Regions from separate parts of the Leucobacter sp. gxy201 genome, predicted to be linked through region 1. Evidence: predicted binding sites of a transcription regulator. Region 1 holds the regulator's gene; the other holds the start of a gene.
The links. Region 1 encodes LexA, which represses DNA repair genes until DNA is damaged. Its sites were predicted from a motif close to TCGAACANNTGTTCGA; they were not measured.
Positions count from the first base shown of each region.

Region 2: NHL51_RS08545 (DUF222 domain-containing protein) is a predicted target of LexA. The motif match lies at 1,461-1,476, and genes of this name have one in related genera.

Region 1 covers NZ_JAMXWS010000003.1:347,682-353,960, forward strand. Annotated here, with positions in the region: gene NHL51_RS06715 (uroporphyrinogen-III synthase) at 1-663, shown strand, start outside; gene hemB (porphobilinogen synthase) at 660-1,637, shown strand; gene NHL51_RS06725 (glutamate-1-semialdehyde 2,1-aminomutase) at 1,634-2,971, shown strand; gene lexA (transcriptional repressor LexA) at 3,063-3,728, opposite strand; gene NHL51_RS06735 (hypothetical protein) at 3,988-4,380, shown strand; gene NHL51_RS06740 (histidinol-phosphate transaminase) at 4,399-5,481, shown strand; gene hisB (imidazoleglycerol-phosphate dehydratase HisB) at 5,564-6,172, shown strand; gene hisH (imidazole glycerol phosphate synthase subunit HisH) at 6,169-6,279, shown strand, end outside.
Region 2 covers NZ_JAMXWS010000004.1:251,958-258,236, forward strand. Annotated here, with positions in the region: gene NHL51_RS08535 (amino acid ABC transporter permease) at 1-499, shown strand, start outside; gene NHL51_RS08540 (TSUP family transporter) at 603-1,391, shown strand; gene NHL51_RS08545 (DUF222 domain-containing protein) at 1,508-3,205, shown strand; gene NHL51_RS08550 (choice-of-anchor G family protein) at 3,215-5,170, opposite strand; gene NHL51_RS08555 (hypothetical protein) at 5,167-5,931, opposite strand; gene NHL51_RS08560 (signal peptidase I) at 5,928-6,279, opposite strand, start outside.

The DNA.
Region 1 (6,279 bases):
GTCGCCGCCTGGAACCGCGGAGGCTACGACTGGGTCGTCGTCACGAGCCCGCGCGGCGCCGAGGCCCTCGCGCGGGCGGGCGCGCAGGCGGCCGACGACCGCCCCATCGCAGCCGTCGGGCCGGCCACGGCCGCAGAGCTCCGTCGCCACGGCCTCACCGCGGCGCTCGTCCCGGCGGAGGAGTTCTCCGCCGCCGGGCTCGCGGAGCTTCTCCGCTCGGCGATCCCTGTCCCGGCGAAGCTGCTGCTGCCGCTCTCCGAGATCGCCGGCACCGAGCTCGAGACCGCGCTGCGCGACGCCGGCCACGACGTCGACCGCGTCGACGCCTACCGCACCCTGCCGACCGCCGACGACCCGGTCGCCGCCCATGCCGTCGCGGCGGGCAGCCCGGAGATCCTGCTCGCGAGCAGCGCCTCCGTCGCCCGGGAGATCGCGCGCCGATTCGCGCCCCTGCCCCCGGCCTCGTTCGTCGTCGCGATGGGGGAGCCGACCGCACGCGCCCTGCAGCGGTCGGGCATCGCCCCCGACGTCGTCGCCGCGCACCACACCATCGCCGCCATGCTCGACGCCGCGGAGCAGCTGCTCGCCGCGCGCATCACGGGCCCGGGCGCACCGCACCCCTCCGCCGAACCCACCACCGCGAACAGGAACACCGCACCATGACCCACGCACCCACCATCAGGCCGAGACGCATGCGGCGCACCCCCGCCCTGCGCAGGCTCGTGGCCGAGACCCGCCTGCACCCCGCCGAGCTGATCCTGCCGGCGTTCGTGCGCGAGGGCATCGCGAGCCCGCGCGAGATCCCGTCGATGCCCGGCACCTCGCAGCACACGCTCGATTCGCTGCGCCGGGCCGCAACGGAAGCGGCCGAGGCCGGTATCGGCGGCATCATGCTCTTCGGCATCCCCGAGAAGCGGGACGCCCTCGGTCGAGCCGCCGATGACCCCCAGGGCATCCTCAACGCGGCCGCCCGCGCCGTGACGGCCGAGGTCGGCGACGCGCTCGTCGTGCAGACCGACCTGTGCCTCGACGAGTTCACCGACCACGGGCACTGCGGCGTGCTCGACCCCGACGGCGGAGTCGACAACGACGCCACGCTCGAACGCTACCGCTCGATCGCCGTCGCGCAGGCCGACGCGGGCTCCGCGGTGCTCGGGCTCTCGGGCATGATGGACGGCCAGGTCGCCGCGGTGCGCGAGGCGCTCGACGGCGCGGGCCACGAGGAGACGGCCCTGCTCGCGTACTCCGCGAAGTACGCCTCGGCGTTCTACGGGCCGTTCCGCGATGCCGTCGAATCCCAGCTCGTCGGCGACCGCCGCGGCTACCAGCAGGATCCGGCGAATCGGCGCGAGGGTCTGCGCGAAGCGCGCCTCGATCTCGACGAGGGCGCGGATTTCGTGATGGTGAAGCCCGCGATGTCGTACCTCGACGTGCTCGCGGAGGTCGCCGCCGAGAGCCCGGTGCCCGTCTGGGCCTACCAGGTGTCGGGGGAGGCCGCGATGATCGAAGCGGCCGCCGCGAACGGCTGGCTCGATCGTCGCCGCGCGATCGAGGAATCGGTGCTGAGCATCAAACGCGCGGGGGCCGACGCCGTCCTCAGCTACTTCGCCGTCGAACTCGCGGGGTGGCTGCGATGAGCCGGGACGTCGCGTCGAGCGCCCGATTCGCCGAGCGGGCCGCGCGGGTCATCCCGGGCGGCGTGAACTCGCCCGTACGCGCCTTCGGCTCCGTCGGCGGCACTCCGCGCTTCCTCGTCTCGGGGGCCGGGCCGCTGGTCGTCGATGCAGACGGCAACGAGTACGTCGACCTGGTCGCGTCGTGGGGGCCGGCACTCCTCGGGCACGCCCACCCCGATGTGGTGGCCGCGGTGCAGCGCGCGGCGGCGCGCGGGCTCGGCTTCGGCGCATCGGCCCCCGAGGAGGCCGAACTCGCCGAGGAGATCGTGCGACGCGTTCCCGAAGTGGAGCGGGTGCGCCTCGTCTCGACCGGCACCGAGGCCACGATGACGGCGATCCGCCTCGCCCGCGGCGCGACGGGCAGGCCCCTGATCATCAAATTCGCCGGGCACTACCACGGGCACTCGGACGGGCTGCTGGCGGAAGCCGGGTCGGGGCTCGCGACGCTCGCGCTGCCGGGCTCCGCGGGCGTGACTGCCCAGACGGCCGCGCAGACGCTGGTGCTGCCCTACAACGACGTCGCCGTGCTCGAGGCCGCCTTCGCCGAGCACGGCGACCGCATCGCCGCGGTGATCTCGGAGGCCGCGGCGGCGAACATGGGTATCGTGCCGCCCGCCCCCGGCTTCACCGAGGCCATGATCCGCCTCGCGCACGCGCACGGCGCGCTCGTCATCCTCGACGAGGTGCTCACCGGTTTCCGCTCGGGCCCATCGGGGTACTGGGGCATCGAATCGGCGACGGTGGCGCCAGGGATCGCGCCCGACCTGTTCACCTTCGGCAAGGTGGTCGGCGGCGGCCTCCCGCTCGCGGCCCTCGGCGGTCGGGCCGAGCTCATGGATCTGCTCGCGCCCCTCGGGCCCGTCTACCAGGCCGGCACGCTGTCGGGCAACCCGGTGGCCGTCGCGGCGGGCCTCGCGACGCTGCGCCTCGCCGACGACGACGCCTACGCGCGTCTCGGCCGTGCCGCGGACGCGATCGCCGCGGGTCTGGCGAGCGCGCTCGATGCGGCCGGAGTGCCGCACCGGGTGCAGCGCGCGGGCACGCTGCTCGCGCCGGTGTTCGGCGACTTCCCGAGCGCCCCACGCGACTACGCCCAGATGCGGTCTCAGGAGGCGTGGCGCTATCCGGCCTTCTTCCACGCCATGCTCGACCGCGGCGTGAATCTGCCGCCGAGCGCGTTCGAGGCGTGGTTCGCGACCGCTGCGCACGACGACGCGGCGATCGGGCGCATCCTCGACGCGCTCGCGCCCGCGGCCCGCGCCGCTGCGGAAGCGCAGCCGGAGGGCGGGGAGTAGGGTCACCGACCCCGGCCTTCCCGTCGGGCGAGGCCCCGGGTCGCGCGGCCGGAGACATCGCCCGACGCGCCGTGCAGGGGCCGAGGAGCGATCAGACCGAGCGGAATACCGCGACGACCTTGCCGAGCACCTCGGCGTAGTCGCCGAGGATCGGCTCGAACGCGCTATTGCGGGGGAGCAGCCAGGTATGGCCGTCCCGGCGGCGGAACACCTTCACCGTCGCCTCGCCGTCGAGCATCGCCGCGACGATGTCGCCGTTCTCGGCCTCGCGCTGCTGCCGGACGACCACGAAGTCGCCGTCGCAGATCGCGGCGTCGATCATGGAATCGCCGACCACCTTCAGCATGAACAGCTGCCCGTCGCCGACGAGCGACCGGGGCAGCGGTACGAGCTCTTCGACCTGCTGCTCGGCGGTGATCGGCACACCGGCGGCGATCTGACCGACGAGGGGCACGTACGCCGCCTCCTCCGCCTGCTGCGACGGCGCATCGGCGATGGCCGAGCTCGTGCTCGCGAGTTCGATGAGGATCTCGAGCGCGCGGGGCCGGTTCGGGTCGCGGCGGATATACCCCGCGAGCTCGAGGCGGCTCAACTGATGGGTCACGCTCGACAGCGACGAGAGGCCGACGGCGTCGCCGATCTCGCGCATGCTCGGCGGGTAGCCCTGGGACTCGACGGTGCGGCAGATGTACTCCAGGATCGCCTGCTGCTTCTCGCTCAGCCTGCGACCCTGCGGCGGCGTATCCGAGGTGCTCATCGCGATCCTTCCGTTGCGGGAATGCCTGCGCCGATCGACGGGACTGGCGGCGGGACCGTGAATGTCAGTGGGTGCTGTTTCAGTGATCCCGTTGCTTCGAAACCCTAGCGGCCCCGCTCGATCACTGGCAAACATATGTTCGAGTGTCGCGAAAGGCGATCGGAACACGTATTCGAAGAATCGTTGCGTTTTCGATCGTTCGAAGATATATTCGAAACAGATGTTCGCGTAGGCGGATGCACCAGGAAGGAACCCAGACATGAGCGCAGTGATCTCGCACGAGGCCCCCAAGCTCCGCCTGACCCGGCGCGGCCGGGTCGTGTTCGGTTCGTTCGCGACGGTGCTGGTGGCGGCGCTGCTGGCCTTCGTCGCGGCATTCGCGGCCCCCGAGGCGCAGGCGTCGAACGCCGCCGGCGATGCGGAGTTCCAGTACGTCGTGGTGCAGCCGGGCGCAACCCTCTGGTCGCTCGCGACCGAACTCGACCCGACGCAGGATCCGCGCGATCTCGTCGCCGAGATCGTGCAGCTCAACCAGCTCCAGGGGTCCGGCGTCCAGGCCGGCGAGGCGATCGCCGTGCCGCTGCGCTACGCGCACTCCGCCTCGGTCGTCTCCGGCGCCGAGCTCGGCTTCCCCGTGGACTCGGCGGAGTGAGCGCGGGTCGACCCTAGAATGGTGAGGGTGACCAGTCTCAGTGACCTCCCGCTCCGCAGCACGCTCGTCGGCAAGGCGCCGTACGGCGCCCCCCAGGATCCGGTGCCGATCAGCCTGAACGTCAATGAGAACACCCATCCGCTGCCGGAGGCCGTGGTCGCCGACATCGCCGAATCGCTCGCTCGAGCGGTCCGCTCGGTGAACCGCTACCCCGACCGCGAGTTCACCGAACTCCGCGATGCGCTCGCCGGGTACCTCGGTCACGGGCTGGCCTCGGAGCAGCTCTGGGCCGCGAACGGCTCGAACGAGGTGCTGCAGCAGATCCTCCAGGCCTTCGGCGGCCCGGGCCGGTCGCTGCTGAGCTTCACCCCGACCTATTCCATGTACCCCCTGCTCGCGTCGGGCACCGACACCGCCTGGGTGCCGATCGAGCGCCCCGAGGGGTATGCGCTGACGCCCGAGTTCGTGGCCGAGACTCTGCGCGAGCAACGGCCCGACATCGCGATCATCTGCGGCCCGAACAACCCGACCGGAACCCGCCTCGATATCGACACCGTGCGCGCCGCCTACGACGCCTTCGACGGCATGCTCATCGTCGACGAGGCGTACCGCGAGTTCGACGACCGCGGCGAGAGCGCCATCACGCTGCTGCCGGGGCGTCACCGACTGCTGGTGTCGCGCACCATGAGCAAGGCGTTCGCGTTCGCTGGGGTGCGGCTCGGCTACCTCGCCGCGGATCCTGCGGTGATCGACGCGCTGCGCCTCGTGCGTCTGCCCTACCACCTCTCGGCCCTGACGCAGGCGGCCGCCACCGCGGCGATCCGCCATTCGGGCGAGATGCTCGCCACGGTCGCCGACATCCGCGAGCAGCGCGAACGCCTCGCCGCGGCCCTCACCGAGTTCGGCTACCGCGTGCACCCGTCGGGCGCGAACTTCCTCCTCGTGGGCGGCTTCGACGACCCCGACGCGGTGTTCGAGACGCTGTTCTCCCAAGGCATCCTGATCCGCAACCTCGGCATCGACGGGCACCTGCGGCTCACGGTCGGCACCGAGACCGAGACGAGCGCGCTGATCGACGCGATCTCGCGGCTCGAACGGTAGTGCAGCCCTCCGGCGTTTCGATCCGGGTCCCGCGCTGCCGCTCCGAGGCATCGTCGCGCCCCGTCGCACTAGACTGTTGCCCATGACATCAGCTGCACGCACCGTCTCGATCGAGCGCTCGACCAGCGAGTCGCAGATCTCCCTCAGCATCGATCTCGACGGCACCGGAGTCTCGGATATCGACACCGGCGTCCCGTTCTTCGACCACATGCTGACGGCGTTCGCCAAGCATTCGCGCACCGACCTCGCGGTGCGCGCGCAGGGAGACGTGCATATCGACGTCCATCACACCGTCGAGGACACGGGCATCCTGCTCGGCCAGGCGATCCTCGAGGCGCTCGGCGACAAGCGCGGCATCATGCGGTACGGCGATGCGGCGGTGCCGCTCGACGAGTCGCTCGCGCAGGCCGTCGTCGATATCTCGGGCCGGCCGTACCTCGTGCACTCGGGCGAGCCCGCGGGCTTCGAATTCCACCTCATCGGCGGCCACTTCACCGGTTCGATGGTGCGCCACTTCTTCGAGGCCCTCGTGCTGAACGCGCGTCTCACGGTACACCTGAAGCTCGTCGAGGGGCGCGACCCGCACCACATCGCCGAGGCGGAGTTCAAGGCGTTCGCGCGCGCGTTCCGCACTGCGAAGTCCGTCGACCCCCTCGAGAGCGGCATTCCCTCCACGAAGGGCGCTCTGTGACCGGAGCACGCGTCGCCGTGCTCGATTACGGTTCGGGCAACGTCCACTCGGTGCTGAAGGCCCTCGCGAAGGCCGGTGCCGAGCCGCTCCTCACACGCGACCCGAAG
Region 2 (6,279 bases), on a different contig from region 1:
CGAGGCCCTGCGCGCCGGCATCGAATCGCTGCCCAAGGGCCAGAAAGAGGCCGGGTATGCGATCGGGCTGCGCAAGAGCGGCGTCATGTGGTTCATCCTGCTGCCGCAGGCCGTGCGGGCGATGCTGCCGGTGATCGTCGCGCAGTTGGTCGTCACGATGAAGGACACGGCGCTCGGGTTCATCATCACCTACCCCGAACTGCTGCACCTGGCGAAGCAGCTGTCGAGCAATGTGCAGTTCGAGCGCCCGCTGCTGCCGGCCGCGTTCGTCATCGGCGGCATCTACATCGCCATGTGCCTCATCCTCTCGGGCCTCGCGAAGTGGCTCGAGGTCCGCATGAGCCGGTCGCCGAAGGTGAAGGCGCAGGCGACTGCGGGTGCGGGCGCGGTGCTCGTCGGCGGTGCTGCGGTCGCTGCCGTCACTGCGGATCCACGGATGCGCGAGGGCGAGACCGTCACCGAGATCATCAGCACGCAACATCTCGACGATGAGCAGTGAAGCCCGCTGAAACGGGGTTGCGGGCGGGGCGAATGAGCGCCCGCCCGTGACCGTCGTACCGCTCGCCGCCGCGCGCACCGCCGACGCCCTGGCATTCTTCGAGATGCCCGAGGGGCTCGGGTGGGGCACACTGGCGATCCTCTGCCTCGCGGCATTCGCAGCGGGGTGGATCGACGCCGTCGTCGGAGGCGGTGGGCTGCTGCAGCTCCCCGCTCTGCTGCTCGTGCCCGGCATCTCGCCGGTGCAGGCGCTCGCGACGAACAAGCTCGCATCGATCTTCGGCACGACGTCGAGCAGCTACACCTTCTACCGCAGAGTGCGGCCGAGCCTGCGCACGACGCTGCCGATGGCCGCGGTCGCGCTCGCCGGGTCGTTCGGCGGTGCCTCGCTCGCGGCCTTCCTGCCGGCGCAGGTGTTCAAGCCGATCATCGTGGCGGCGCTCGTCGTCGTCGCGCTCATCACCTTGTTCAAGCCCTCGATGGGCGCCGTGACGAAGCTCAGGTACCACGGGTCCCGGCACCTGCTGATCGCGATGACGATCGGGCTCGCTATCGGCTTCTACGACGGACTGCTGGGGCCCGGCACCGGCACCTTCCTCATCATCTCGCTGGTCGGCATGATCGGCTACGACTTCCTGCAGGCGAGCGCGAAGACGAAGATCGTGAACTTCGCGACGAACCTGGGCGCGCTGCTGTTCTTCATTCCGCTCGGCGCGGTGCTGTGGCCGTTCGGGCTCGTGATGGGCATCGCGAACTTCCTCGGAAGCCTCGTCGGGGCCCGCATGGCGATCGCCAGGGGCACCGGCTTCATCAGGGCCCTGTTCCTCGTCGTCGTCGGCGTGCTCATCGTGAAGCTCGGCTTCGACATCTGGGTCGAATTCTTCGCCGCGTAGCGGGCGCTTCGTCGGCCCGGGCACCTTCCTCCACAGGCCCGGAAATTCGCATGATTCCACAGTTTTTACTCGAACATATGTTCGACTATTGCTCTCATTCGTGAGAGAATAGAAGCATGGACGCCAGCATCGAAGCTCGCTCCGGAATCGACTCTCGGCTCGACGCACCGGAACCGCTCAGCGGCGCACTCGCGGGCGAGATCGAGGAGCTGGCGCGGCAGTTCGAGGAGCTGCTGCGAGGTTCCGGCGCGGTACCCGGGGCAGTGTCCGGTTCACTGCCGGGTGCGGCGCTCTCGGGGTCGGAGGCGCTCGCCGCCGCCGCGATGGTCGAGCGGATGTCGCGCCTGGTCGAGTCGGCGCAGGTCGCGCTCGCAGGTCGGGTCGACGACGACAGCGACCGGCCGCTCGGCGAGCCGGCGCTGGCGCACCGCTACGGCTGCACGGGAACGGTCGAGCTGCTGCAGCGCGTCACCCGGGCTCCGGCGCGCGAGATCTCGCGCCGCCTGCGTCTGGCGGCGAGCGTGCTGCCGCGGCCGGCCATGAGCGGGGGAGCGCTCGCGCCGCGGGTGCCCCACGTCGCCGAGGCCTTCGCCGCCGGCGAGATCTCGTTCGAGTGCGCGGCGATGATCACGCGCACGCTCGAGCAGTCCGAAGCGGTAGCGGCCTCCGAGACGCTCGAAGTCGCGGAGCGGGAGCTGGTCGCCGCCGCGACCGGCAGCGACGGCAAGCTTCCCGAGCACGACGACGGCATGCGCACCATGTGCCAGGTATGGAAGGCGTTTCTCGACCAAGACGGGCCCGAACCGAACGAGACGGTGCCCGAGCATCGGCGCGGCCTCCGCCTCGGTCTGGGACGCGACGGGCTCGTGCGCGTCTCGGGAGCGCTGCTGCCCGAGGCCGGCGCCGCGCTCGGCCGCCTGCTCGATGCGATGAATGCGCCGTCGGCGCTGCGCCGGGTCGCGCGGCAGGAGTCTGGGGCCGATTCCGGTGAACCCGGTGCCGATGCGCGAGAACTTCAGGCCCGAGGTCTTCAGGCGCAAGATTTTCAGAAGCACAGCGGTGTGCGCTTCGAACTCGTCGAGGATTCCGAGGCCGAGGCCGGCAATGATCTTTACGCCGACACCGGGGCCCTGCCCGCCGAGGTCGATCGGCGTACGGCCGATCAGAAGCGCCACGATGCGTTCGCGGCCGTGCTCGAGATCGCGATGCAGTCGCCCGGTGTGCCCGATCTCGGCGGAGCTCCGGTCACCGTGATGATCCAGGTGGAGCAGCGGGATGTCGAGCAGCGCCGCGGGGTCGGCTGGGTGCAGGGGCACGACGGCGTGCTCGCCCCGGTGCCCATGCACTCGGTGCGCCGCGCGGCCTGCACCGGAGCGGTGCAGCGCATGGTGCGCGACGAGCTCGGCCGCATCATCGAGCTCGGCTCGGCGCAGCGGGTGTTCAACGCGCACCAGCGCCGGGCGATCGCTCTGCGCGATGGCGGCTGCATCATCCCCGGCTGCCGGGTCCCGGCGACCTGGTGCGAGATCCACCACGTCACGGAGCACGCGAAGGGCGGCCCGACGCACACCGACAACGGGGTGCTGCTCTGCTGGCACCATCACCGCGGTCTCGAATCCTCGGGCTGGTCGATCCGCATGAACGACGGCCTCCCCGAAGTGCGGGCCCCGAACTGGGTCGACAGCTCCCGGCGCTGGTACCGCACCGGCTCGCCGCTCAGGGCTCCGAGCCACCGGTCCCGAGACCGACGGCAGCCAGACCGAGCGGCTCCGGAACTTCCAGATCGCGAACTTCCGGAACGCAAAGCCGGCTGAGCTCTATCTCTAGTACCCCGCGCAGGGGCTGCCCGGCTGCGTCGCCGTTGCGACCGCGCATCCCGGGCCGACCGAACCCCGACCGAGATAGAGGATGGCGCCGTTCGCAAGCCCCTCGAGTACACCGATACGGAGCGCGGCCACGTCGTAGCGGCCGTCCGGCAGACCGGCCACTGATGTGGTCTCCCAATCTTCAGGTTCATCGCCGCCCGAGAACGGGTCGTTCTGGGCGTTGAGCACAACAGAAATGACAGGTTTGAGTGAGGGGCCCGCAGGGAGCAAAAGGTTTGTGTACAGTCCTGATGCTGTTGTTACGACCAATACGACTGCTTCGCGCACATCAGTGGGAAGCGCTCGCAGGGGCCCGAGTACGGTTTCGAGAGCGTTCTTGACTGTCGGCCCCAGATTTCCGATGAGACCGGAGGTGAGTGCATTGAGGAGGCCGTTGACGGTGGCTTTCAGTCCAAGCAAGCCGAGCGGATCAAGAACGTTGAGCAGCGTGAGGTCGACGGTCGTACTCACTTGAGTTGTGAGGCCGTTGAGCGGACCCGAAACGACGGCTTGAACAGTGCCGATATTGGCTACCCCCACGCCTAGAACGGTCACGCGAAGCTTGGCGGTGACTAATACGTTGAGCTGAATGGCGTCGATGGCGCTGGCAAGGAGCCCTTCAATATCGTGAAGCCAATCTCCCAGAACATCCGTAACGGTATTAGTGAGCGTGGTCAGCACCTGCTCGTCGGCAAGCAGGTTCGAGTTCGGAGGCAATCCGTTGAGACCATTGCCATAGGCTCCCGGATAGGCCTCCTGTAGTAGCGCGACAGTGTTCACTCGGATCGTGCCCTGCGAGAGGTCTACACTGACTACCCCATGGCTGTCGGTAAGAGGCTCGGCCCGGTGAATGGCATTTCGAAGCGCAGCCGTGTCGACGGTTGCTGTGAGAGTGAGCGCAACGCTGTTCGTGCTCAAGACGCCGCTGACGAGTGTGGACAGGAGCCCCGTGACTGAAGTCAATAGCCCGTCCAGAACCGATTGGTTCGAAGCGAGCCCGTTGACTGTCGTCTCCAAGTTCTGCACCACGCCATCGAGCTTCTGAGTCAGACTGCCCACAGCCGGCGTTTCGATCACGAGGTCGGCGCTCGTCGCCAGGTACTCGCGCGACAAATTGCCGACCTGGGTTTCGACCCCATTGACCAGCTCCGTGCGTAGCGATGACACTCCATTCCAGGCCGCATCGCAGCCATCGAGTGCCGCGCGGCCCGTCACAGCTCCTACCTCGAGAGAAAGATCGGTGACATTGGCGAGCGTTGCGGCGACCGTCGGATCGACCTGTGAGATCAGCTGCTTGAGATTCACGGTGGCGAGCTCCGGATACCCGCTGCCTGGAGCGGTCGCGATGCCGCCGCTCGAATCGATGAACCCGGCGGCGCCCTGGGCGACACCACCGGCTGTCGCCTGCGCATACTGACCGAGCACGCCGGTCTGGTTGTCGAGGGGCAGCTGCAGCATGCCATCGCCGAGGTCGAGGTTGATCGCCTGGCCGAGTAGGCCGACATTCAGCGGGTTGCCCCAGGCAGGGGCTAGAGGCGCTGGATTCGCACCCGGGTCGGGAGTGTGTCGATCGCGGGTGCCATCGTTGGTGACGAGCACTCCGCTCGCTTCTGCGACCTGATCCAAGTCGATGCCGAGCAGTGAACCGCTGAGTGCGCGCCCCTCGCCGCGTGTTGTGAAGGCGCCGTCGGGCTGGGTGCAATCGAGAGTGCCGACCGTCGGCGCGTGCACCCACTCGGCGTCGTTCCAACTGGCGGAGGTCGTGACTCCGCCCTGAGCGACGAGCGCCGTCGATACGAGCACGGCCGCGGCCGCCGCGCCGACGCCGCGCTTCCAGAGACGGTCGGTCGGCACGAACGGACGAGCGTGCGCGGGGCGCGAAGTCAGTCTGCGCAGCAGATCGCGGAGGCTCATCGTGCTTCCCCTGCCGTAGAACCCGCGTGGAGACGGGTGCGCGACCTGCCCCGCAGGGCTGCCGCGAGACCGAGCCCGGCGAGGCCCGTGGCGAGCACTCCGAGCGCGAGAGCATCGGCGCCGGTCACCGCGAGATGCTTCGGAGGCACAGGTGTCGGCTGCACCGGCACGACGGTGCCGCCATCGCCGCCGTCATCGCCGGCCGCGTGCACGCCGAGGCCCACGCGCGCGGTGAGCCCGTCGAGGGCATCACCGGGAGTCGCGGCCGGAATCGCGAGCGTCACCAGCAGCTGCCTCGGCTCGCCCCGCCGCAGTTGCGCGAGATCGTATCGGTCGGCCGACTGCGACACCGCTGCGAGCGGTGTGGTCGGCAGAACGGTGGTCGGGGATCCCTGGCACGCGGGCGCATCTCCCGGCGCCGCCGAGAGATCGAAAGCGCCCGAGCACGTCTCGACCGCGGCCGTCATGCCCGCCGCCTCCACGAGCTCGCCGTTCGCGCGCAGCTCGATCGCGAGCGTGCTCGATTCCGCATCCTCGAGCGCAGCCCGCACCAGCCAGCGCATCGAGTCGCCCGGCCCGAGCCTCGCCTCGAGCGGCGTCGCCGAATCCACGGCGAGCGACAGGTATCCCGTCTCGCCCGTCTCGGCGATCGGTTGGAACACCGCCGATGCGCGCACCGCCGTGAGCCCGACCCCGAGGCAAGTGACGGCTGCGAAGACGATCGCGAGCAGCGCAGGAGCGAACGCGGGGCGTCGGGTCATCGGAGCACCTCCTCGGCATGCTCGGGGTGGTGCGCGTCGGCACCCGAGCCGGTTCCGGCGTCAGTATCGCTGTCGTCATCGGGGTCGCGGGGCTTCGGCCAGAACGCCCAGACGACGTACGCTCCGACGAACAGGATCAGCGCGCCCATCGCGATCGGCGTCTGCAGCATCATGAGCGCGTCCCCGAGACCGGGAATCGCGAACACGACCTTCCGCGCATCGGTGAGCGCATAGGGCAGGTGGTCGGGCTGATCGTTGTCATCGCCCTGCAGCGCGAGCTGCCGGGCCGTCGCACTCGTGAGATCGGGCGGCCCCGACCCCGGTGCCGCCGCACGGATGTCGGCCTCG